DNA from 4 places in the Parviterribacter multiflagellatus genome. Region 3 is predicted to be linked to each of the others. Evidence: riboswitches for the same ligand, from Rfam matches in the RefSeq annotation. Region 3 holds a riboswitch; each other region holds the start of a gene.
What was found. Region 3 has a riboswitch for cyclic di-AMP ahead of AC1UE5_RS14885 (M23 family metallopeptidase). Riboswitches for the same ligand answer to the same signal wherever they lie in the genome.
Positions count from the first base shown of each region.

Region 1: linked by a shared signal. The riboswitch ahead of AC1UE5_RS02015 (hypothetical protein) and the one ahead of AC1UE5_RS14885 (M23 family metallopeptidase) in region 3 are both predicted to bind cyclic di-AMP.
Region 2: linked by a shared signal. The riboswitch ahead of AC1UE5_RS10780 (septal ring lytic transglycosylase RlpA family protein) and the one ahead of AC1UE5_RS14885 (M23 family metallopeptidase) in region 3 are both predicted to bind cyclic di-AMP.
Region 4: linked by a shared signal. The riboswitch ahead of AC1UE5_RS10965 (transglycosylase family protein) and the one ahead of AC1UE5_RS14885 (M23 family metallopeptidase) in region 3 are both predicted to bind cyclic di-AMP.

Region 1 is NZ_JBXPIZ010000001.1:451,159-456,190, forward strand. Features, by position in the region: gene AC1UE5_RS02005 (DNA polymerase III subunit alpha) at 1-297, shown strand, start outside; gene AC1UE5_RS02010 (c-type cytochrome) at 344-832, shown strand; cyclic di-AMP (ydaO/yuaA leader) riboswitch at 1,048-1,183, shown strand; gene AC1UE5_RS02015 (hypothetical protein) at 1,226-1,954, shown strand; gene AC1UE5_RS02020 (glutamine synthetase family protein) at 2,036-3,358, shown strand; gene AC1UE5_RS02025 (MMPL family transporter) at 3,365-5,032, opposite strand, start outside.
Region 2 is NZ_JBXPIZ010000004.1:284,177-289,208, forward strand. Features, by position in the region: gene AC1UE5_RS10770 (molybdopterin molybdotransferase MoeA) at 1-20, opposite strand, end outside; gene AC1UE5_RS10775 (hypothetical protein) at 136-1,578, shown strand; gene AC1UE5_RS10780 (septal ring lytic transglycosylase RlpA family protein) at 1,575-2,330, opposite strand; cyclic di-AMP (ydaO/yuaA leader) riboswitch at 2,341-2,485, opposite strand; gene AC1UE5_RS10785 (hypothetical protein) at 2,556-3,404, opposite strand; gene AC1UE5_RS10790 (sigma-70 family RNA polymerase sigma factor) at 3,594-4,697, shown strand; gene AC1UE5_RS10795 (hypothetical protein) at 4,873-5,032, shown strand, end outside.
Region 3 is NZ_JBXPIZ010000006.1:270,147-275,178, forward strand. Features, by position in the region: gene AC1UE5_RS14865 (DNA/RNA non-specific endonuclease) at 1-309, opposite strand, end outside; gene AC1UE5_RS14870 (TetR/AcrR family transcriptional regulator) at 398-1,186, opposite strand; gene AC1UE5_RS14875 (ATP-binding cassette domain-containing protein) at 1,269-2,225, shown strand; gene AC1UE5_RS14880 (ABC transporter permease) at 2,222-3,007, shown strand; cyclic di-AMP (ydaO/yuaA leader) riboswitch at 3,234-3,375, shown strand; gene AC1UE5_RS14885 (M23 family metallopeptidase) at 3,371-4,318, shown strand; gene AC1UE5_RS14890 (SDR family NAD(P)-dependent oxidoreductase) at 4,315-5,032, opposite strand, start outside.
Region 4 is NZ_JBXPIZ010000004.1:319,756-324,787, reverse strand. Features, by position in the region: gene AC1UE5_RS10990 (glycosyltransferase) at 1-899, opposite strand, end outside; gene AC1UE5_RS10985 (4Fe-4S dicluster domain-containing protein) at 950-1,213, opposite strand; gene AC1UE5_RS10980 (helix-turn-helix transcriptional regulator) at 1,289-1,924, shown strand; gene AC1UE5_RS10975 (hypothetical protein) at 1,921-2,349, opposite strand; gene AC1UE5_RS10970 (FKBP-type peptidyl-prolyl cis-trans isomerase) at 2,432-2,878, shown strand; gene AC1UE5_RS10965 (transglycosylase family protein) at 2,898-3,626, opposite strand; cyclic di-AMP (ydaO/yuaA leader) riboswitch at 3,637-3,812, opposite strand; gene AC1UE5_RS10960 (sigma-70 family RNA polymerase sigma factor) at 3,934-4,794, shown strand; gene lepB (signal peptidase I) at 4,844-5,032, shown strand, end outside.

The DNA of each region.
Region 1 (5,032 bases), on a different contig from region 3:
CTCGTCGTGCCGCCCGCGGTGTACGAGCGCGACCGGCTCGCGGTGCGGACCGAGCCGCTGGTGATCGCGGAGGGCAAGCTGGAGCGGTTCGCGTCCGCGGGCGGGAGCATCAACGTGCTCGTCCGCAAGGTCGAAGGGCTCGAGGCGCCGGGGAAGCTCGCGGCGGAGGTGCGAGAGCTCGATCTCGCCATCGGCGAGGGGGAGCCGGACGAGGAGCTGCGCATCGCCGCGGGCGGCGGCGACTTCCGCGCGGTCGCCCCGCCGGTCATGTCGTTCGCGCAGGGGAGGTCGCGCTGACGGCAGGTCTCGTGCGCATCGCCACGATGCTGTAGCGTCCCGCGCCGTGTGGACCTTGGTGTTCGTTCTCTTCTTCCTCGTCGTCGGCCTCGGCGTCGTGTTCGTCGCGATGCGCAGCGGGTCGAAGGGGCCGGTGCTCGACTCCAGCAAGCGGGGGAGCCGGCGCGCGCTCGGCGTCATCGTCGGCCTCGTCGTCGTGCTGTGCGGCGCGGCGATCCCGGTCGTCGTCGGCATCGCGGACGCCGACAGCTCGGACGAGGCCGGCCCGGTGAAGCTCACCGCGCGCGAGGAGCACGGCCGCCAGGTCTTCAACCGCAGCTGCGTGCAGTGCCACACGCTCGGCGCGTCGAACGCCGTCCAGCGCGTCGGCCCGAGCCTCGACGCCCTGCGTCCGCCCAAGGAGCTCGTGATCGACGCGATCGAGAAGGGCCGCGCGCGGGGCCAGGGCCAGATGCCGGCCGGGCTGGTCAGCGGCGCGGACGCCGACGCCGTGGCCGCGTACGTCGCGCGCGTCGCCGGGCGCGAGACCGACTGACGCCGCCGCGTCGGACGGGCGCGTTCCATGTGGTGGACCCGCGGGAGCTTCCGCGTGCGGTTCGTCACGCACAGGTGTGAGAACGGCGTGAAAGATCCGTTGCAGACGCAGGATCTCCCCGCATCCTCCGATGGTTCTGGGGCAGAAGGCGTTTTGCAGGTGTTTCAGCCACTGCTACGCTGCCGCCAGTTCGACCGCCGAGTCCGTCCGACCCGTACGCCACCTTGCGTCCGAGCCGGAGGGAGCGGGGGACCCATCTGTTGGGGCGAATCGTCTCCCTCGGGAGGTGTAGCGCTGCTCTTTCGGCGCGAGCCCGTCAGCTAACCCCGTAGGCACGAGGAAAGAGACGAAGACCCCGACATGAGCGACCCGGCTGCCCCCTGGTGGGCTGACGTGCAGCATCTCCGCCCGCGCGACGAGCGCGCGGACGGCGCTCCGCCGCCCAAGCGGCGCTTCGAGCGCGGCGCGCGCGCCGACGACGCGGCGATCGCGACGCTCGAGCACGAGGTCTTCGAGATGCCGGCGGACCCCTGGGCGCAGCCCAAGTCCCCGGAGGAGCGGGCAGCCCGCTGGGCCGAGGCCCAGCAGCAGACCTGGCTCAAGAGCGCGCAGGCGCGTCACGAGGCCGAGGACGCCGCGTTCCTCGCGAAGCTGTCCGGCGAGGCGCCCCCGATCGCTCCCGCCCCTGCGCCGGAGGAGACCCTCCGCACCCGCCGCGGCGACGCGCAGGCCCGCGCGGCCGCGCGTGAGGCCGAGGCGCAGCGTGAGCGCCAGGTCGACGACCTGTGGGACGGCTCGATGGAGCAGACGTTCTCGCACGTCCCGCAGTGGGCCGAGGGCCAGTACGACGCACGGCTCCTGCCCAAGGGCGCCGACCGCATCGAGAACGGCCGCCGCACGATCGAGATCCGCGGCCAGGTCGACCGCGTCCACGGCTTCACCGCGCCGGCCGAGACGGCCGTCGCGACCCGCTCCGGCCGCCGCCGCCCTGCGCGCGGCGCCGCCGAGCGCTTCGAGCGCCGTCCCGACCGGGTCGCCATGTGGGCGTTCCTCATGGGGCTCCTGCTCATCCTCATCGCCGCGATCTCCGATCCGGGCACCGCGGGCGCCGCGGGCTTCTAGACCGACTGTCGCAACGCGCGGCCAGATCCTTCGCCCCGTGGCTAAACGGGGCGTCGCCGCCACGTCGTAGTCTCCGCCGCTATGTCGCCCGATCGCCCGCGCACCGCCGACGACGTCAAGGCGCTCGTCGAGGAGCGGAACATCCGCTTCGTCCGCTTCTGGTTCACGGACATCCTCGGCCAGCTCAAGTCCTTCGGCGTCGGCCGCGAGCACCTCGACGAGGCGCTCGCCAACGGCATCGCGTTCGACGGCTCCTCGATCACCGGCTTCAACCCGGTCGAGGAGTCGGACATGATCGCCATGCCGGACCCGTCCACGTTCGCCGTCCTGCCGTGGCGGCCCGACGAGCAGGGCGTCGCGCGGATGATCTGCGACATCCGCACCCCCGAGGGCACGCCGTACGAGGGCGACCCGCGCCACGTGCTGCGCCGCGCGATCGAGCGGCTCCTCGGCCTCGGGTTCGACCAGTTCAACGTCGGCGTCGAGCCCGAGTACTTCCTCTTCCGCGACGCGCACGGGACGCAGCCGCTCGACGAGGGCGGCTACTTCGACCTGACGACGCTCGACGCCGGCACCGACGTGCGCCGCGAGACCGTCCTCGCGCTCGAGCAGCTCGGCATCCCCGTGAACACGTCGCACCACGAGGGCGGCCCGAGCCAGCACGAGATCGCGCTCGCCGCCAACGAGGCGCTGAAGATGGCCGACGACGTGATGACCTACCGCATCACGGTCAAGGAGTACGCGGTCAAGGAGGGCTGGCACGCGACGTTCATGCCCAAGCCGCTCGAGGGCGAGAACGGCTCCGGCATGCACACGCACCTCGGCCTGATCCGCGGCGAGGGCGACGCGTTCCTCGACGAGAGCGACGCGTACGGGCTCAGCAACGTCGCGCGCGGCTTCATCGCCGGCCAGCTGCGCCACGCGCGCGAGCTGAGCGCGATCTTCGCCCAGTGGGTCAACTCCTACAAGCGCCTCGTGCCGGGCTTCGAGGCGCCGGTGTACGTGGCGTGGTCGCGGCGGAACCGCTCAGCGCTCGTCCGCGTGCCCCCGCGCGCGTCGCACATGGAGCTGCGCTGCCCTGACCCGGCGTGCAACCCGTACCTGACGTTCGCGGTCCTGCTGCAGGCCGGGCTGGAGGGCATCGAGAAGGGCTACGAGCTGCCCGAGCCGATGGAGAAGAACCTCTACCACCTGTCGCCTGACGACCGCCGCCGCCTCGGCATCGAGCAGCTCCCCGAGACCCTCGGCGAGGCGGTCGAGATCACGGCTGAGTCCGAGATCGTCCTGCGCACCCTCGGCGAGCACATGTTCAACCGCTTCATCGAGATCAAGCGGCAGGAGTGGGAGGACTACCGCGTGCAGGTCACGCAGTGGGAGCTCGACCGCTACCTGCCGGTCCTCTAGCGCCCGCTACGCCGTTACGCGCTCCCGCTCCGGATCGGGCGGGGGCGCGCCCTCGCGGGCGAGCTTCGACGGCCACCAGATCTTCGGGCCCAGGTCGAACACCAGGGCCGGGACGAGGATCGAGCGGACGACGAAGGTGTCCAGCAGGACGCCGAACGCGACGACGAACCCGATCTCGGTCAGGAAGGTCAGCGGCAGCACGCCGAGGACCGTGAAGGTGCCGGCCAGCACGATGCCGGCGGACGTGATCACGCCGCCGGTGACGCTCAGGCCGCGCAGCATGCCCTCGCGCGTGCCGTGCTTGAGCGCCTCCTCGCGCACGCGCGCCATGAGGAAGATGTTGTAGTCGACCCCCAGCGCGACCAGGAAGATGAACGCGAACAGCGGGATCGACGGGTCGCTGCCCGGGAAGCCGAACACGACGTCGAAGACGATCGCGCCGACGCCGAGCGCCGCGAAGTACGACAGGACGACGGTGAGGATCAGCAGCACCGGGGCCACGATCGAGCGCAGCAGCGCGACGAGGATCACGAACACGATCGCGAGCACGAGCGGCATCAGCAGCCGCGCGTCCTGCGCGTTGGCGTCGCGCAGGTCGAACTCGATCGCGGTCGGGCCGCCGACCAGCGCGCCGGGCGCGGCCCCCGACACCGCCTCGCGCAGCGGCTCGATGAGGTCGAACGCCTCGGTCGAGTACGGGTCGGCGGTCAGGAACGCGGCGAGCTGGACGCCCTCAGGGCCCTCGGCGGCCGGCCGCACCGGCACGTCGGCGACGCCTTCGATGCCTCTTGCGGCCTCGACGACGGCGGGGATGCGGTCGCGCTCGGAGGCCGGGACGACGATGTCGGTCGGCGCCGACTGGCCCGCCGGGAACGACTTGGCGATCAGCTCCTGGCCCTCGATCGACTCGACGCTGTCGCGGAACGTGTTGCTCTGCGTCAGCCCGTTGGAGTAGTTGAGGAGGCCGAGCGCCATGATCGCGAGGAGGACGACCGCGCCCCCGCCGATCCGCCGCGGGTGCGCCCGCGTCCACTCGCCGACGCGGTGCCACAGGCCGTGGGTCTCGTCGACCTGGTGCTCACGCGCGTGCATCCGCTCCTCGAACCGCGCCAGGCCGCCGGCCCGCCACGCCCGGTAGGGGAAGCGGAAGAGCGTCACGAGCCCGACGACGACGGCGAGCACGATCGCGCCCGCGACGACGTTGCCCGCGAGTACGCCGAGGGCCGCCAGCCCGCCGACGATCGCGAACGTCAGCACGCCCGGGCCGAGCTTCTCGACCAGCGGCTGGAGGCCGCGCACCTGCATCGGCGTGTGGTCGGGCGCGCCCGCGCCCTCGGGCCCGTACGGCACGAACGGCCAGAACGGGCGGCGGCCGACGATCGTCAGCAGCGCCGGCAGGAACGTCAGCATCGAGAGCAGCGCGACGAAGATGCCCATCGCGCCGGTCGGGCCGAGGCCCGCGGTGCCGTTCACCTTCGCCAGCGTCAGCGCGAGCAGCGCGATCATCACCGTCGCGCCCGACGCGACGATCGCCGGGCCCGCGCTGCGCAGCGCGAGCGCCATCGCCTCGTGCTTGTCCTGGTGGCGCCGCAGCTCCTCGCGATATCGCGCGACGAGCAGCAGCGCGTAGTCGGTTCCCGCGCCGATGACGAGCACCGAGAGGATCGACGACGA
Region 2 (5,032 bases), on a different contig from region 3:
ATCGAGAGCAGGGGGGCCATGTCGGTACCGCATCGTGGCACGCGGCTGAGTCGGCAGGCGTCTCTGCGCTTCTTCGCCCAATTTGCGGCGTTGCGGTGTGGTGTCGTCCGACGCGACCGGTATGCACCTGTCCCTATGCCCACTTCCACCCTCGGCCGCAGGCGCGCGCGGCCCGTCGCCGACGCGCCTGCCCTTGACGGGGCGGAGGTGGCCAAGGCCTGGCTCGTGGAGCTCGTCGCGCTCGCGCCGCTGGAGCGCGCCGCGCGGCTGCCGGGGCCGCGTTTCGCCGACGACGCGCCGCGCCTCTGCGCCGCGCTCGCAGCCGCGCTGGCGAGCGACGCGGCGCTCGACGACCTGGAGCCCGGCGGTGCGCTGGCGCCCCTGGCCGCCGGCGCGGGGCACCTCGCCGCCGCGCCCGCGCCGCTCGACGCGGTCGCGGCGCTGGACGCGCTGCGCTCGGTCGTATGGGCGGCGGTGCTCGGCGCGCTCGACCGGCCCGTGCCCGCGCAGGTGGGGGAGCTGGCCGACCGCCTCGCGACGGTCATCGCCACCGTGTCGGCGGCGACGCTGGAGTCGCCGCACCCGCTCGGGCCCGCGCGCCCGGGCGACCGTGGGCCGCTCGCCGCGGTGCTGCGCGGGGCCGACGACGAGCCTGCCGCGCCCGCGGGGGACGCGCGGCCGGGCGGGGAGGCGGACGACCCGCACCCCGGCGTGTACGTCGAGGACCTCGGCGGCGAGGTCGATCTCCCGCCCTTCCCGCACCAGCCGGCGCCTGCCGCCGCGGCGCCCCCGGCTCCTCCGCCGCCCGCCGCGCCAGTACGTGAGGAGCCACCGGCGCCCGCACCCGCCACCGCGCAGGTCGAGGTGGAGCCGGTGGAGCACCGGCCCCCGCGCACCGGCGACGTGCTCGCCCGGATCGAGTCCGCGCTGCGCGAGGCGGCGACCGCCACGGACCCGCTCGCCGAGGCTGCCCAGCGGCTGCGCTCGCTCGCGTTCGACGACGACGAGGACCTCGACCCCTTCGACGCCGCCGCGGAGCGGCTGCGGGCCGACACGCCGCCGGTCGACGAGCCGCGCATCCGCCGCCTCCACCACGGCGTCGAGGACGGCAGCGCGTTCGCCACCCAGCTGTCCCCGTGGCGCGCGGCCATCGTCCGCCGCCTGGAGCGCCACACGGCCGACGGGCTGCCGTTCGCCGTGCTCTGCCTGGAGGTCGCCGACGCGGAGCGGCTCGTCGCCGCCGACGAGGACGGCGACGCGGCGCGCGCGCTGGAGCAGGCCGAGGGCGCGATCGTCGCGCAGCTGCGTCCCGCCGACGCGCTCGTACGCGAGATGCCCGGGCGCTACTGGCTCACCGCGCCCGACACCGACACCGACGAGGGCCGCGCGCTCGCGCACCGCATCGCGGCGGCGGTCGGCGAGGTCGAGCCGCACCGCGGGGCCCCGCTCCAGCTCTGCGTCGGCGTCACGGCCTGCCCGGCCGACTCCGACGCCCCCGAGGTCCTCGAGGGCCTCGCGGAGGAGGCCCTCTTCGCCGCCCGCGCCGCGGGCGTGCGGGTCTCGGGCCCGCCCCGCTAGCGCGCGGCGGTCGTCCCGGCGGGCGCGTCGGGGTCGGGCGCCTCGTCCGGGATCGGGATCGGCGACAGCACGCCGACGCGGACGGTGGCCGTGACGCCGAGCCGCTCGGCGGCGGCCTGCGTGAGGTCCCAGTCGCGGCCCTTCTTGAACGGGCCGCGGTCGATGACCGGGACGTTCAGGGTCTTGCCCTTGTAGTAGACGTCGACGCGCGTGCCGCACGGGAGCGTCTTGTGCGCGACGCCCACCGTGGTGCGGCGCAGGCGCTGGCCGCAGGCGGTGCGGCGGCCGAAGAAGCCGGGGCCGTACCAGCTGGAGACCGAGCCGGTGAAGACCGTGAGTTGCGCCGTCAGCGGCGCGGCGGCCGCGGTGGCGACGACCGAGCCGTCGGCCGTGCCGCGGTCGACGATCGCGCGCAGGGCGACGCGGCCCGGGGCGTCCGTCTTCCACAGCGCCTTGAAGGTGCCGTCCGCGCCGACGACGGCGCTGGCGATCTGGGCCCAGGTGGCGTCGGCGAGCTGGCGCTCGACGCGGACGGCGCGCCCGGCGTCGGTCGCGTCGACCTTCCCGCGGATCGCGACGGTGCGGGCGACGAGCGCGCCGGGGGCGACGGTGAGGCCGGGCTTGGCGGGCGAGGCGGCCTCGGCGCCGCCGGTCGGCGCCGCGAGCTGTGCGGACGCGGGCGTGGTCAGCGTGCCGGCAAGCGCGAACGCGGCGGCAGCGAGCAGCGGAGTGCTTCGAAGGATCGGCGGCATATGTGGAACGCGCCTACGGGGTGAGCTGACGGGCTCGCGCGATGCGCTACGACCTCTCACGAGGTCGATTCGCCCCAGCGCCGTCGCACCGGTGGTGGTCCGGCGGCGCAAGTGGTTCCCCCGCTCCCACGATCCGGAGACCGCGAGACTCGGCGACCGCGGGAGCGTAGCGCACCTCCCACCCGCGCGCGTCGCTCGCGCGCGCGGGTGGAAGAGCAGCGAGCGCTACGGCTTGGGGATGCGCGAGAGCAGGCCCTTGACGGCCTGCTTGCCGACGGCCACGCCGATCTGCGCGACCTCGCCGGCCGCCTTCACGGCGGTCGTGACGGTGTCGACCGGGCCGCCGCCGCCGTGGCCGCCCGTGGGCTCCGTCGACGCCCACCCGGCGGGCGGGGTCGTGGCCTCCGGCGCGCGCGGCGGCGGCGCGTCGGCCACGGCGCCGTTGGCGGGCGGGACCGCCTCGAGCTTCGGGCGCGTCGCGCGCGCGGGCGCCTTCTTGGCCGCCGGCTTGCGCGCGGCGGGCTTCTTGGCGGCGGGTGCGGTGCCGGCGGCCGCGGCCTTCGCGGCCTTGGTCGCGCCCTGCTTCGGGCCCGGCGTGCGCGGCGCGGCGGCCTTCGCGGCCGCGGGCTTCTTCGCTGCGGCCGGCTTGGCTGCCGCGGCGGACTTCGCGGTGGCGCCCGCCTTGGCCGGGGCCTTCGCCGTCGGCTTGGCCGCCGCCTTCGCGGCCGGAGCGGGCTTGGCCGCCGCAGCCGCCTTCGGCTTCGCCGCCGCGGGCTTCGCCGCAGCCGCCGCCGGCGTCTTCGCCGCGGTCGCGGGCTTCTTCGCCGCTGCCGGCTTCTTCGCGGCCGCAGGCTTCTTCGCCGCTGCCGGCTTCTTCGCCGCCGCGGGCTTCTTCGCCGTCGCCGGCTTCTTCGCGGGCGCGGGCTTGTCGGTGGTGGCGCCGGTGCTCTCGCTCGCCGCGGCCTTCACCGCGTCGGCTGCCTCGGCGGTCGACCCGGAGCGCTTGGTACTGCGGCGGACCGGGCGGGACCGTGGCAGGCTTGAGAGGACCTCGCGCTGAGGATCATCAGCCATCGGCTGATCATTCTGTCGCAGGTTGCAGGGAGACGGCCCCGCCGCCGTCAAGTGCGTTGACCAAGCCGCGAAAGTGCCTAGACTGAGGCAGCCAACTTTCCGTGGCGAGCGGGTATCCCTGCTCGTGACGGAGAACTGGACCCTCGCGAGGAACCACGTGCTGGACCCGTCCGGCGGAAACGGAACTTCATGTCAGTCGTAGAACTCCAGGAACTCGAAGAGGTCAAGAACCTTCTGGCGCGGGGCCAGGAGGTCGGCGTACTGACGTTCGCCGAGATCACCAAGGCCGTATCCGAGCTCGACCTCGACGAGTCCGACGTCGAGGAGCTCCACACCTTCTTCGAGGGTTCGGAGATCGAGCTCGTCGAGGAGATCGATCCCGCGACCGCGGCGGCCAACGCCGTCGAGCGCGCCCCGGACAAGCGCCGGGGCCGCAAGTCCAAGGCGGCGGACATCTTCCGCCCCGACATGACGACCGACTCCCTTCAGCTCTTCCTGAAGGACATCGGCAAGGTCCGCCTCCTCACCGCGCAGGAGGAGGTCGACCTGGCGAAGCGCATCGAGCGCGGCGACCTGGACGCGAAGCAGAAGATGGTCGAGTCGAACCTCCGCCTCGTCGTCTCGATCGCGAAGAACTACCGCAACCAGGGGCTGCCGTTCCTCGACCTGATCCAGGAGGGGACGCTCGGCCTGGTCCGCGCCGCGGAGAAGTTCGACTACCGCAAGGGCTTCAAGTTCTCGACGTACGCGACCTGGTGGATCCGCCAGGCGATCGCCCGCGCGCTCGCCGACAAGGCGCGCACGATCCGCATCCCGGTCCACGTCGTCGAGAAGCTCAACAAGATCGGGCGCGCCGAGCGCAAGCTCGTCACCGAGCTCGGCCGTGAGCCCTCCAACGAGGAGATCGCGGAGGCCACCGGCATCGACGCCGAGGAGGTCGACTCGATCAAGCGCTCCGCTCAGGCGCCGGTCTCGCTCGAGAAGCCGGTCGGCGACGAGGAGGAGTCGGAGTTCGGCCAGTTCATCGCCGACGAGCGCGCGGAGTCCCCGTACGAGCGCGCGGCGGAGATCCTCACGAAGGAGGCCCTCCGTGAGGCGCTGGAGAACCTGAGCTACCGCGAGCGCCGCGTCCTCGAGCTGCGCTACGGCCTCGGCGGCGAGCACCCGCGCACGCTCGACGAGGTCGGCCGCACGTTCAACGTGACGCGCGAGCGCATCCGCCAGATCGAGAACCAGTCGCTCAAGAAGCTCCAGTCGCTGGCGGAGGCGCAGAAGCTCCGCGACGTCGCCTGACCGGCCCTCGCCGCGCCTGGCGCGACCGGACGACGACTACCGGCCTGCCGGCCTACTCGTCGCTCGTCCGGCCGCCCCAGCCACGACGATGCCTCGGTCAGGAGGCGTTCGTGACACGACCGACGCTGTCAGACACGGCCGCGCTACCCAGCGCGGCCGTCGTCGTTCTCAGGGCATGCGGAGAACGATCGTGGCGGCCTGCCTCTGCGCGCTGGCCCTCGCCGACGTCGCACGGGGCGAGGTCGTCGCGCGGCTGCCGAACGAGAGCGAGATCCGCGCGTACGGCGGGGTCGCGGTGGTCAGCGTGGCGGTGCGCGCGCACGGCCCGTACCGCC
Region 3 (5,032 bases):
GACGCGGCAGACCGCGCGCTGCGCTCGCAGGCCCAGCTCCAGCCAGCGCGGATCGACGTAGTCGGTCGTCCCGACGATCTTCTCCAGCAGCTTGACGCCTTCGGTGCCGGGCGGCGGGACGGTCGGCACCGACGGCATCAGGCGGGCGACGCGGGCCAGCCGCAGGTCGATCCGCTCCGGCGCCTCGGCGGCCGCGATGCCGCCCTCCTCCAGGCGCGCGATGCTGTCGCGACGCGCCTCCTCCCGCTCCGAGAAGCGCTGCCTCGCAGCGTCGTTCTGGTGGTCCTCCGCGCGCGCGAGCGTCGCCATGACGGCCTCCCTACCGCAGCTCGACTGGTACGCCCCGACCCTCCCAGACCCCGCGGGCGTGTGCAGGGCACGGGAGGTTCGCGGGGGTTCAGGCCGTCTTGGTGCGCACGAACGCCTCGATCCCGTCGAGCACGCGCGCGAGGCCGAACTCGAACGCGTGCTCGGGGTTCGACGCCGCCCGGTGCGCCTCGCCCGCCGCCTGGCCGACGCGCGAGGCCAGCGGCCACTGGTCGTCGGGGCCCATGACGCGCGGGAGGATGGGGGCGCGGGCGGCCCACCACTGCTCGTCGGTGATGCCCGTGTGCTTCTCCAGCTCGGCCGACTCGACCGCGCCGCGCACCGCGCTGCTGACGAACCCGAGCACGAGCGTCAGCACCGCGTCCATCTCGACGTCATCGAGCCCGATGCCCTCGACCGCGTGCAGCTCCGCCTCGTACTTGTCGGTCACGCCCGGGCCCAGCGGCGGCCGGGTGGCGGCGATCTGCAGGAGCCACGGGTGGCGGAGGTGGAGCGCGCGGTTCTCGCGCGCGACGTGCTCGAGCTTCGCGCGCCAGCCGCCCTCCACGTCCGCCGGGCCGCGGACCTCCGCGAGCGCCGCGTCGCACATGAGGTCGAGCAGCTCCGGCTTGCCCGGGACGTGCGTGTAGAGCGACATCGTCCCGACCCCGAGCTGCTCGGCCACGCGCCGCATCGCGAGCGCGCCGAGCCCCTCCGCATCGGCCACCTCGATCGCCGCGGCGACGATCTGGTCAGCGGTCAGTGACGACTTACGACCGCGCTTGGGCCGGGCCTCGCCCGCTGGCGCAGGCGTGCGCCCACGCCAGAGCAGCGCGAGCGTCTTCGCGGGGTCGCCGGTGCCGGTGAACTCAGGGGCCATGTATTTCCGTATGTTGTACGGTATTGCGTACGGCAAGGCGCGCGGAGGGCGCGCGCCGCCAGCGAATCTAAAGGGGATCGGCATGCAACGGACGACGCCTGCGGTCGTCGCGGAGGGACTGCGGAAGCGGTTCGGGGAGCACGAGGCGCTGGCCGGCCTCGACCTCGAGGTCACGCCCGGGACGGTGCAGGGGCTGCTCGGCCCGAACGGCGCCGGGAAGACCACGGCGGTGCGGATCCTCGCCACGCTGCTCGACGCCGACGGCGGCCGGGCGGAGGTCGCGGGGATCGACGTCGCGCGCGACCCGGTGAAGGCGCGCGAGCGGCTCGGGCTCGTGGGCCAGCAGGCCGCGCTCGACGAGGCGCTGAGCGGGCGCCAGAACCTGCTCCTCTTCGGCCGGCTCTTCCACCTGAGCGGCGCGGAGGCGGCGCGGCGGGCGGACGAGCTGCTGGAGCAGTTCGGCCTGACCGACACCGGCAAGCGGCCGGTGTCCAAGTTCAGCGGCGGCATGCGGCGGCGGCTCGACCTCGCCGCGTCGTTGATCCTCGCGCCCGAGGTGCTCTTCCTCGACGAGCCGACGACGGGGCTGGACCCGCGCTCGCGCAGCGAGGTCTGGGCGGCGATCCGGGCGCTGGTCGACGGCGGCACGAGCGTGCTGCTGACGACGCAGTACCTGGAGGAGGCCGACCAGCTCGCGGACCGCATCGCGCTGATCGACCACGGGCGGAGCGTCGCGGAGGGCACGCCGGCGGAGCTCAAGGCGCGGCTCGGCGGCGACCGGATCGACGTCGTGGTGCGCGAGGACGGCGAGGTGGCGCGCGCCCGCGAGGCGCTCGCGCGAGTGGGCTCCGGGCCGCCGGAGGTCGACGAGGACGCGCGCCGGATCAGCGTGCCCGTCCGCGCCGGCGACGGCGTGGCGGCGCTGACCGGCGCCGTCCGCGGGCTCGATGACGCGGGTGTCGTGCCCGAGGACGTCGCGCTGCGCCGGCCGACGCTCGACGAGGTGTTCCTGAGCCTGACCGGAGGGGTGGCCGCATGACCCGTTGGACGATCCTCGACGCGCGCACGATGACGCTGCGGGCCGCCTGGCAGTGGGCGCGGCAGCCCGGCGCGGTCGCCGTGACGCTGCTCTTCCCGGTGCTGACGCTCTTCCTCTTCGGCGCGCTGTTCGGCGGCCAGATGGAGGTGCCGCCGGGCGCGGACTACGACGAGCTGCTGCTCCCGGGCATGCTCGCGCTGGGCGTCGCGTTCGGCGTGGAGGCGACGATGATCGCGATCGTCACCGACGCGTCGAAGGGCGTGACCGACCGGTTCCGCTCGATGCCGATCGCACCGTCGGCGGTGGTCGCGGGGCGGGCGGCCGCCGACCTGCTGCAGTCGCTCGCCGGCCTCCTGGTCCTGCTGCTGGCGGGCCTCGCGCTCGGCTGGCGCTGGCACGAGGGGCTGGGGAACGCGGTCGCCGCGCTCGGCCTCCTCCTGCTGCTGCGCCTCGCGTTCGTGTGGATCGGCGTCTACCTCGGCCTCGTCGCGGGCTCGCCCGAGGCCGTCGTCGCGATCCAGATCCTCGTCTGGCCGATCGGCTTCCTCTCCAGCGTCTTCGTCTCCCCCGACTCGATGCCGGCGGTGCTCGGGACGCTCGCGGAGTGGAACCCGCTCTCCTCCACCGCGGCGGCGGTCCGCGACCTCTTCGGCAACCCCGGGTGGGAGGGGACGTCCTGGGCGGCCGACCACGCGCTCCTCCTCGCGATCGCCTGGCCGCTCGTCCTGATCGCGGTCTTCCTGCCGCTCTCGATCCGCCGGTATCAGGCGCTTCGCCGCTGACGAGAGACGGGGCCCGCCACCGACGGAGGCAGCAGCGCGCTCCGGCGCTACGGCGTGGCGCGCACGAGGCCCGCATCGTGGTCGTGGACGGCACACGGTTTCGAAGCCGATCCTTGTCCGGATCGGCGAGGAGCCGGGGGCCGTCCACGGCCGCGAGGCGCCCCTCGTGCGTGTCGCGACAGCGTCGGGGCGCGCTGCTGACTTGTTATGTCGCACAGAGTCGCTACTGTTCCGGCCGCCGAATCACTCCTGGTCCGCCGGGGGTGAACGGGGGACCCAGTCGTATGGGGCGAATCGACTTCGCAAGAGGTCGTAGCGCACTGCGCGAGCCCGTCAGCTCACCTCGTAGGCACCCAACCAGTTGTGACTTCCTACGAGACGACACACCGTGCCCGTGGCTGCCGCGCACTCGCGCTGGCGGCGCTGAGCCTGCTGACCGCGCTGGTGGCCCTCCCGGCCGCTGCCCAGGCGGACCAGGTGGCGACCGGCGGCGGCGCGGCGTACGAGGAGCCGGCGGTCGCGGCGCTCAAGTGCGGCACCGGCGACGCCACGTCGTGCCCGCGCGGGCACGTGCTGCGGCTGAGCGGCGAGGGCCTCGCGGCGACGCGCAGCGTCGTCTTCCTCGGCGGCAAGGGCGCGCGGGACGACCGCCGCGCGACGCCGACCGAGAAGAGCCCGCACCGCGTCATCGTCAAGGTGCCGACGTCCGCGAAGAGCGGCCCGATCCGCATCATCGCGGCGACCGGCGGCTTCACCGGCCCGTCGCTCAAGGTGCTCCCGACCCGCAAGGCACGCGCGGTGGTCACGCCCGCGTCGCTCCCGGCGGCCGGCAGCGGCATCTTCCCGGTGCAGGGCGAGCACGATTTCGGCACGTTCGTCAACACCTTCGGCGGCGGCCGCGGCCATCAGGGCCAGGACGTGCTCGCCGACTGCGGCACCCCGCTCGTCGCGGCGCTCGGCGGCACGGTGCAGATGAACAAGTTCCAGTCGAACGCCGGCAACTACATCGTCATCCAGGCCGCGGACGGGACCAGCCAGGCGTACATGCACCTGCAGGAGCCGTCGCCGCTGCAGAAGGGCGAGCCGGTCCTCGCGGGCCAGCCGATCGGCGTCGTCGGGCAGACCGGCCGCGCCAGCGCCTGCCACCTGCACTTCGAGTTCTGGACCGCGCCCGGCTGGTACGAGGGCGGCGAGCCGATCGACCCGCTGCCGATGCTGAAGTCGTGGGCGAGCGCGGGCACGACCGTCACCGCGGCCTCGAAGACGGCCGCCCCGGCCGCGGCCGCCTCCGGCGGCGCCTCCGCCCGCTAGTCCTTCTTCCCGGAGCCTGGCTCGGCCATCTTGCCGTGCAGCGCCGCCTTGGCGCTGTCGGGCAGGAAGCGCGAGCCGCGACCCTGCAGCTTGGTCTGCAGCGACGCCGAGACGACGCGCTCGTCGCCGTTCATGAGCGCCTCGAAGCCGTCGCGGGCCACGTCGGCCGGGTCGTCCTTCGGGCCGGTGCCGATCCGCGTGTCCTCCAGGTCGGCGCGCTCGAAGAACTCCGTGTCGGTCGGACCCGGCTGCAGCGAGGTGACGGTGACGCCGGTGTCCTTGAGCTCGTGCCGCAGCGCGAGCGCGAACGACTGCACGAACGACTTGGACGCGTTGTAGACCGCTTGGAACGACCCCGGCATGGTCGCGGCGATCGAGGAGGTGATCAGGATGCGGCCCTGCCCGCGGACGACCATGTCGCCGACGACGTGCTTGGCGAGGTGGACCACGCTGCGGACGTTGAGGTCGACGAGCTGCAGCTCCCGCTCGAGCGGCGTCTCGGCGAAGCGTCCGCCGGAGCCGATGCCGGCGTTGAGGGCGATCGCGTCGAGCGGCCGGCCGTCGGCCTGGATGCGCCCGTACAGCTCGTCCACGCCGTCGTCGGTCGCGAGGTCGACCTGCAGCGCGTCGACGCGCGCGCCGAGCTCCTCGATCTCCTGCGCCGCGCGCGTGAGCTCGGCGTCCTCCGCCGCGACGATCAGGTCGAAGCCGTTG
Region 4 (5,032 bases), on a different contig from region 3:
CCGACGAGCACCGCCGCGTGCGGGAGCACGACGTCCTGGTCGATCCACGGCTCGACGTGGACGTTGGGCGGGAGCGAGCCGAGCTCCGCCGCGTCGCGGTCGACGCCGAGCGTGACGAGCACGCGGATCGGCAGCGGCGCGAGCGCGGCCACGACGTCGCGGTAGAGCGCCGGGAAGAACGGCAGCGTCGGGCCGGCGGTGATCGAGCCGAACGAGACGTAGACGAGCGGCGTGCCGGGCTCGGCCTCGGGCCACCAGGCGGCGGGCAGCGGGGGCGGCGCGGGTGCGGCCGCGTCGCGCTGCGGCTCGCCGAAGCGGTGCGTCGGCGCGGCTGCGGCGTCGGCATCGTCGTCAAGCAGCGCCGGCAGCTGCGTGAGGAGCGGCTGGGCGCGGAGCCGGTCGCCCTCGGGGTCCCGCGGCAGGCCGAGGCGGACACGCATCCGGTCCAAGGCGGGCGCGGCAAGCCGGATCGACCACTCCTCGACGCCCGCCAGCCCGAGCGCGACGCGCGCGACCGGGATGTCGTGCTGCTCGGCCACGAGCGTCGCCGCGAACGCCCAGCTGTCGCGCAGGATCACGTCCGGCTGCCACGCGGCGACCGTCCGGTGCAGGTCGGGCAGCGCGGCCTCGGTGTCGATGCGCGCGAAGAACTCGCCGACCATCCGCGCGTTGGCGGTGGCGGCGTCGAGGAACGGCAGCTCGGCCATGAGCGGCCGCCAGGCGCTGTCCGGCGGGTCGCCGACGGGCGTGAACGGCAGCCCGAGCCGCTCGACGTGGGCGCGGTGCTGGCGCTGCGCGGCGACCAGGACCTCGTGCCCGACCGCCTCCAGCGCCCGCGCGAACGGCGCCAGCGGCCCGACGTGCCCGGCGCTGCCGCGGGTGGTGAGGAGGATGCGCATGCCGCACCCTCCCGCCTCCGGGTTACCGCGCGGCTACCGCTGGGCCGTGCTCACTTGGTCGCGAAGTACTCCCGGTTGATGGCGATGAACTTCTGCCACTCGTCCGGCACCTGGTCCTCGGCCGTGATCGCGTCGACCGGGCACGCCTCGACGCACGCGTCGCAGTCGATGCACTCCTCCGGGTCGATGTAGAGCTGCTCGTGCTGGTCCCAGTCGGCCTCGTCGGGCGTCGGGTGGATGCAGTCGACGGGGCAGACCTCGGTGCACGAGGCGTCCTTGGTGCCGATGCACGGCTGGTTGATCACGTAGGCCATGGGGTCTCCAAGCGGGAATTCACACTCGGGCTGTGAGAATAGTGGTTCTTACAACGCGGATGTAGAATCGCGCACATGGACCCGGACGCGCTGGCCCAGCCGACCCGCGCACGGCTGTTCGCGCTGCTGCGGGAGCTGCGCCGCCCGGCTCCGGTCGACGAGCTCGCGTGCGCGACCGGGCTCCATCCGAACGGCGTCCGCATCCACCTGAAGAAGCTCGAGGCCGCCGGGCTCGTCGTACGCGAGCGCGCGGCGGGCGGGGCGCCGGGGCGGCCACCGGAGGAGTACGCGGTCGCACCGGACGCGCTGCCGGGCGAGCACGAGTACCGCGAGCTGGCGCGCTGGCTCGGGCGTGCGGTCGGCGGCGCCGACGAGGGGCTCGACGGGGTGGAGCGGCGGGGCCGCGAGATCGGCGTGGACCTCATGTCCGGCACCGACGACGCCCACGAGCCGGCGGAGACGATGCACGCGGCGCTCTCGGCGCTCGGGTTCGCGCCCGAGCTCGCGCTGGACGGCGGCTGCTGCACGTACACGCTCGGCGTCTGCCCCTACCGCGACGCGGTGCGGGAGAACCAGCCGCTCGTCTGCACGCTCCACCGCGGCCTCAGCGCCGGGATGGTGGCGGCGCTCGACCCGGGCGCGCGGCTCGTCGAGTTCACCCCGCACGACCCCGACGTGGCCGGGTGCCGCGTCGTGGTCGACGGGTTCTAGTCGCAGAGCGCGAGGACGAGCCCGGTGAAGCGGCCGTCCTCGTTGACGTCGTACGCGGCCTGGACCTTCGGGCGCACCGTGCGCCGGTCGAGCAGCGGGCGCCCGTTCACCGCCATCCCGTCCGGCCCGTCGTAGCCGTAGCCCCGGATCTTCGCGCCGGCCGGGCACGTGAGCCGCAGGCGGATGCCCGAGTGCGCCGGCCCGCTGACGCGCACCGGCAGGAGCGTCTGCCCGCGCTTGAGCCGCTCGCCCTTGACCAGCAGCGGCTCGGTCGGCGCCCCGTCGATCGCGGCGGGCGTGGTGTCCGGCGGCGTGAGCGGGTCGAGGTAGTCGGCGGAGTGGTCGACCGCGAGCGCCGGGGCCGGCGCGGCAAGCGCCACGAGCGCGGCGGCGAGGGTCAGCGGGCGGAGGCGGGAGGTGGGCACACGACCACGATCGCACCGCTGCGGTCGCCCGCCCACCACACCAAGGTGGTGTCGTCGCACACCCCGCGGGTATGCACAGCACATGTCGCGCATCCTCCTCGTCGTCGCCGCGGTCCTCGCCACGCTGTTGGCCGCCGCTCCCGCCGTCGCCGACCGGCCACCCAAGAGCCGGCCCGTGATCGTCGTCGCCGGCACGCCGCCGGCGCAGCTCGACGTCCTCGACCTCAAGAAGGGCAAGGGCCGCAAGGCGCGCGCGGGCGACGAGCTCGTCGTCCACTACGCGATGGTCACCTGGTCGGACGGCAAGGAGAAGGACGCGAGCTACGGCCGCGGCCCGTTCACGTTCGAGCTCGGCGCCGGCGTCGTCATCCCCGGCTGGGACGAAGGGCTCGCCGGCATGCGCGAGGGCGGGCGACGCAGGGTGATCGTCCCTCCCGCCCTCGCCTACGGCGAGCAGGGCTCCGAACCGGCGGTCAAGCCGAACGAGACCCTCGTGTTCGTCGTCGACCTCGTGCGCGTGCGGCGGTAGGCCGCACGCGCGACGCGGATCAGACCTTCGAGCAGACCGGCCAGGCGCCCGGGCCCTGGGTCTCCAGGAGCTCGAGGGCGAGGCGGTCCTGCTCGGCCTCGGGAGCCTTGGCGGGGTCGCCGGTGCCGCCGAGCTGCTTCCAGGTCGAGCGGAGGAACTGGTACTTGCCGCGGTAGCGGCCGTCGGGCGAGACCGCGGTCGGGTCGCCGCCGGACTCGCACTGGGCGATCTTGGCGAGCAGGGCGGTGGGCGCCTCGACGTCGCCGGAGCCGGAGCCGGACGCGGACGCCTCGGTGGCCGTCGGCAGGTCGAGCGCCTCGAGCGTGGCGGGGCCCACGATGCCGTCCGGCGTCAGGCCGTTGCGCCGCTGGAAGCGCTTGATCGCGCGGCGCGTCTGCGGGCCGACGTGGCCGTCGGCCTTCACGCCGAGCTTGCGCTGCAGCGCCTTCACGTCGTAGCCGGCGCCGCTGGTCGCGGTCTGCGCGGGCGCGGGTGCGGTGGCTGCTGCCTGGTCGTCGGCCGACGTCCCGCCGACGGTCTCCTGCGCGGCGGCGCCGACGGCGCCCAGCGCGAGCACGCTGCCGGCGATCAGCACCGCCCGGCGCCCGCCACCGACGACGCGCTCGCGGCGGTTGCGACGCAGGCGCCGCTCCACCGATGCGCGCAGGGAGCGACGGGCGTGGGTTGGGTCTGCGAGGTCGCGGGTGTCGCACGCGGACGCGTGCAGCGGCTCCTCGTTCGTCTTCACGATGGGGTGTTCCTCCGGTCGTCACGGCGCCTACGAGGTGAGCTGACGGGCTCGCGCTGGACGTGCGCTACACCGAGGTGCACTCGGCGATTCGCCCCAAGGACCGGGCCGCGGCAACGGCACCGACCCCAAGTGGGTCCCCCGCTCCGGCATGCCGTGGCACACCGGACTCGGCGATGTTCAAGTCCAAGATCCTACGGAACTCTCGGACGGACAGGCTGTTAACCGAGGTGATCGGCAGTCCTAACGAAAGCTGAACGTTCGCTTCAGGACCCGCTTAGGGTCCGAGAGGAAGCTCCCCGTCACGATGAGCCCGAACCCCCTCCCTGATCCCTCTGACAGCCTGCAGGCCTTCCTCGAGGCCATCGGCAAGGTCCCGCTGCTCAACGCCAAGCAGGAGATCGAGCTGGCCAAGCGCATCGAGCGCGGCGACCTCGACGCGAAGGAGCACATGATCGAGGCGAACCTGCGCCTCGTGGTGCACGTCGCCAAGCGCTACCGGCGCGACCGCGAGGGCGACGGGGCGCTGTCGTTCCTGGACCTCATCCAGGAGGGGACGCTCGGCCTCGTCCGCGCGGCCGAGAAGTTCGACTACCGCAAGGGCTTCAAGTTCTCGACCTACGCGACGTGGTGGATCCGCCAGTCGATCGCCCGCGCGATCGCCGACAAGGGCCGCACGGTGCGCCTGCCCGTCCACGTCGTCGACCAGGTCAACAAGATCACCCGCGCCGAGCGCGACCTCTCCCTCAAGCTGGGCCGCGACGCGCAGCCGGAGGAGATCGCCGAGCACCTGGGCTTCGAGGTCCAGGTCGTCGAGGACCTCAAGCGCGCCTCGCGCACCCCGGTCTCCCTCAACGCCGCCGTCGGCGACGAGGAGGACACCGAGCTCGGCCACCTCATCGCCGACGACAACGCCGAGCAGCCCGAGGTCCGCGCCGAGGAGACGATGCGCGAGCGCGCGGTCTCCGATGCGCTGGACTGCCTGTCGACGCTCGAGCGCCGCGTGCTGCAGCTCCGCTACGGCCTCGCCGGCGAGCAGGCGCACACGCTCCCGGCGATCGGCAAGCAGCTCGGCATCACCGCCAACCGCGCGCGCATCGTCGAGATGACCGCGCTGGAGCGCCTCAGCGGCATCCCCGAGGGCCGCGCGCTCCAGGACGCCGCCTAGCGCGTCCGCGCCACGTTTCACCGGCCCGGGCGGGGGTACCGGGTCGGTCGTGCTCCTGGCGCTCTTCCCCGCGTCCGCGCTCCTCGCCGCGGGCATCCTCGTGGTCGTGCTCAGCCGTCACCGGAAGGTGGGCGGCGGGCTCATCGTCCTGGGCGCGATCGCGACGGCCGGCGCCGTGTACCTCCAGGCCGCGTACAAGCCGTACCGGCTGCCGGCGGAGAGCATGCTCCCGACGCTG